DNA from 2 places in the Providencia sp. PROV003 genome. Region 2 is predicted to be linked to the other one. Evidence: predicted binding sites of a transcription regulator. Region 2 holds the regulator's gene; the other holds the start of a gene.

Region 1 (2,210 bases), 730 kb from region 2:
GGTGATCCACGCAGGCCTTGAGTGTGGCTTATTCAAAAAGCCTTACCCAGATATGGATATGGTATCAATTGGGCCAACCATTCGTGGTGCTCACTCTCCTGATGAAAGAGTGCATATTGCAAGTGTTGGTGAATATTGGAAACTGTTGACCGCTGTTTTAAAAGCAATCCCGGTTAAAGGTTAAAACCTGATCATAACTGAAACATCTGCCATTCATTATGGTAGATGTTTTATTTATAGTTCTAATAACAATTGCCTTTCCAATTGAGGGCTTTGTAACATAACATGCAACCCAACTAATCGTACCCCTCGCTGTTCACGTCGATTAACCCAAACTTGTTTTGCCAACTGGACTAAATCTTGCTTATTAAGCATTGGGTAAACATGCTCTTGTGTTGTTTGTTGAAAATCATCAAATTTAAACTTTACGCCTTGGCGCGCAATGCGTAAATCAGGCTTCACTTTAGCTAAACGCAATTGCAGTTCATCATAAAGTTTATCTAATAATAAAAGGCAATCATTCCATTCATGAATATCTTCAGCGAGAGTCCGCTCAACACCAACGGATTTCCTTAGTCTATCTGGGTTTACAGGCCGTTCATCGATACCGTGACAACGCTCCCATAGTACCTGCCCAAACTTCCCCATGCTTTTAATCAGTGTAACAACGTCATAGTTTTGCACATCAGCACAAGTCGTTAGCCCCATATCTGCTAGCTTTTGTGCGGTGACTTTTCCCACTCCTGGAATTTTTCTTAGTGGTAAAGTCAGAATGAATTGATCAATATTTTGCGGGGTGATCACAAATTGCCCATTTGGTTTATTCATATCAGAGGCGATTTTAGCAAGGAACTTGATAGGGGCTATCCCCGCTGAGGCTGTCAATTGTAATTCATCAAAAATTTGCTGACGAATTGCCTCTGCGATTAACGTAGCTGAACCATGTAATTGTGAGCAGTCAGTCACATCAAGATAAGCTTCATCGAGGGAAAGCGGCTCGATTAAATCTGTATATCGCGCAAAAATCTTACGTATATGAATGGACGTTTCTTTATATAACGCCATTCTCCCTGAAACGACTTTAAGTTGAGGGCAAAGCCTTAGAGCAATAGCGGTAGACATGGCACTATGTACGCCATAACGACGAGCTTCATAGTTTGCGGTGCTGATCACACCACGGCGATCGGCACTTCCTCCTACCGCAATAGGAATACTACGCAAGCTTGGGTCATCACGCATTTCGATGGCTGCATAAAAGCAATCCATATCAATATGTATAATTTTACGCACAAGTTAGCCCACACAATCAATCAACTGATTAAATATACAGTATTATTATTAGCCGTGCAATCTGGGCCTATTCGCTGACATCAATTCTAAAATAGCAGATAACCTAATGATAATAAAAATAATTAATATTATTGAAATAATAGTCTGCCACACTATATAACAGCATTTGTTATTTAAAGTTTGTCTTAAAAACAATCGTAAATACTTACTTTACCGTGAAAATGTAATAAAACAGATGCGTCCTTTTCACTCATTATACTTTATAAAAAATTCTTTTATGGATGATACCTATGGCAATTCTATCAACATCAAAATATGTTAAAACTATGGCGTCAGTTATTCTACTTCTTGCAAGTCAAACTGCTTTAGCATTATCACCACAAATTGTTGCACACAGAGCCGGTACTGCTGATGCACCGGAAAATACAACTTATGCAATTGATTTAGCAAAAGAAAATAAAGCCGATGCTATTTGGCTAACAGTACAATTAAGTAAAGATAATCAATTAGTTTTATATCGCCCAAGTGATTTAGACTCGTTAACAGAAAAAAAAGGGCCAGTATCTGCTTATACCGCAGAGCAATTAAGTCATATCAATGCTGCCTATAAGTTTAGTAAAAAACATAACCAACAATTCCCTTTGCAAAAAACAACAATTAATACATTAGAAGCTGTTCTACAGAAATACCCTAATACCACTTTCTATATTGACTTAAAATCCCCTGATGCCGACCCTGCTCAGCAAGCACAAGCTATCCTTACATTATTAAATAAGACTAAGGCATTTAAACAAGTCCGTTTTTATTCAACTAATGATGCCTTTCTAACGGCATTAAAGTCTCTTTCACCTCAATTCCAATTATTTGAAAGCCGTGATGAAACAAGAACAATGCTAGCGAATAGTGTTATGAGTCGCCAA
Region 2 (2,210 bases):
GACTTATTACGTGAAGTTGAACCACAAGCAAAGCCCCCTACCGTTTACCGTGGGCTTGAGTTTTTAATGGAACAAGGCTTTATTCATAAAATAGAGTCAACCAACAGTTATGTCGTTTGTCACCACTTTGATAACCCTAGCCATATTTCAGTGATGTTAATTTGTGACCACTGCGGTAGCGTAACTGAAAGTGATTGCACAACCATTGAAGCCGCTATTATCAGCCTAGCGGAAACCAACCAGTTCCGTTTGCGTCATACTGTGGTTGAAAACCATGGCTTATGTAAAAACTGTGATGAGATTGATAGCTGCCAAGATCACGCACATTGCCACCATGACCATCAACAGCCTATTACTACAAAGAAAAAGTAATAAATAGAAGTGGTAGAGTTAACGGTGTTGCTTATATAAGAAAAGAATATTCGATGAGATGCAAAGAAAAGAGACAAAAGAAAAGGAACAAGTAAAGCAGGCAGATCTCTACACATCAATTTGAAATCTGCCAGCAATCATTGAATTATCAAACAAGCAGCGTCAACTTACCGCTTACCAACCTGATAATTTAAGAATTAATACCAATCACTATTGCGGATCACGCCAACCGCTAAACCTTCAATTGTGAAGCTTTGTTCGCGTAAATCGACAATAATTGGTGCAAATTCAGGATTTTCAGCAATTAACTCAACACGATTACCTTGCTGTTTAAAGCGTTTAACAGTCACTTCATCATCAATACGCGCAACAATCACTTGGCCATTGTGTGCATTTTGTGTTTTATGAACCGCTAGTAGGTCACCATCCATAATACCGATGTCTTTCATCGACATACCATTCACACGTAATAGAAAATCTGCGTGAGGTTTGAAGAGTTCTGGATCAACTTGATAGTGACTTTCGATATGTTCTTGCGCTAATAAAGGTTCGCCAGCGGCAACACGCCCAATCAAAGGTAGCCCTTGATCATCAGCTTCTTCTTCAAGAAGCAAGCGGATACCCCGTGATGCCCCAGAAACAATTTCAATTACACCCTTGCGAGCCAAGGCTTTTAAATGTTCTTCTGCCGCATTAGGCGAACGAAAACCCAGGCTTGCTGCTATTTCAGCACGTGTAGGAGGCATACCCGTCTGCGAAATGTGATCACGCACCAGATCATAAACCTGCTGTTGTCGAGCCGTCAGTGCTTTCATTCCGTTCCCCTGTTTGTTTATACAGTCAGACTGTGAGTATATACAGGTAAATGAAGATTTGGAACAGTTAAATTGCTGAATTTAGGCATTTGTTATCGATTGACTTCTTTTTCGACTTTAAACTGTTTTTATTAACTAGCTGGCAAAATAACGTTGCCATAAAACCAGAGCCCAAATAAAAAGTGCTAAACCAATACTGACAAACACTGCGGCAGAGCCTATATCTTTCGCGCGGCCTGAAAGCTCATGGTATTCACTACCAATACGGTCAACAACAGCTTCTACGGCACTATTTAATAGCTCAACAATCGCCACCAGCACCACTGAACTAATTAGCAGTATTCTATCTATATAACTGATATCTAAGAAAAAGGCGATAATAATCGCAATTACTGCTGCAACAGATTCTTGACGAAAAGCCGCTTCGTTTACCCAAGCGGCTTTTAGCCCTTTAAGGGAATATCCCGCGGCTTTAATTACACGGGTAAAGCCCTTAGTTTGACTTGCCATATTTATTCCTTAAAAAATACAAACAATAATCGATTTTTACGGTCAAAGTGAATTGTCAGTAACAGATCTGCCAGTAGATTTCTGGTATGATTGCGCAGCATTGTTAACAAGAGGCTATAATCATTTATGTCACTATGGCGTAAAATATATTACAACACGTTGAATTTACCACTTAAATTATTGGTAAAAAGTAAACTAATTCCATCGGACCCCATTGCAGAGTTGCAGCTTGATACTAACAGGCCAACACTGTATGTATTGCCTTACCACTCTAAGTCCGACCTCCTAACGCTACGGCATCAATGCTTGGCTATCGGTTTACCTGACCCTTTGGTTGATAACGACATCAATGGCACTAAGCTCCCTGCTTATGTGTTTATCGATGATGGCCCTCGCGTATTTCGCTATTATTCACCGGACCCGCGTAAAGATTCCGTCAAAACATTCCATGCTTATTTAGATTTGCACAAAAACAACCCTAATCTAGATATTCAAATGTTACCCGCGTCTGTA

What was found. Region 2 encodes LexA, which represses DNA repair genes until DNA is damaged. Its sites were predicted from a motif close to TNCTGTATGTACATACAGNA; they were not measured.
Region 1: dinB (DNA polymerase IV) is a predicted target of LexA. The motif match lies at 1,313-1,332, and genes of this name have one in related genera.

The regions. Positions count from the first base shown of each region.
Region 1 covers NZ_CP096369.1:4,189,122-4,191,331, forward strand. Annotated here, with positions in the region: gene pepD (beta-Ala-His dipeptidase) at 1-184, shown strand, start outside; gene dinB (DNA polymerase IV) at 235-1,290, opposite strand; gene M1F14_RS19285 (glycerophosphodiester phosphodiesterase family protein) at 1,581-2,210, shown strand, end outside.
Region 2 covers NZ_CP096369.1:248,840-251,049, forward strand. Annotated here, with positions in the region: gene zur (zinc uptake transcriptional repressor Zur) at 1-372, shown strand, start outside; gene lexA (transcriptional repressor LexA) at 570-1,187, opposite strand; gene M1F14_RS01040 (diacylglycerol kinase) at 1,323-1,697, opposite strand; gene plsB (glycerol-3-phosphate 1-O-acyltransferase PlsB) at 1,824-2,210, shown strand, end outside.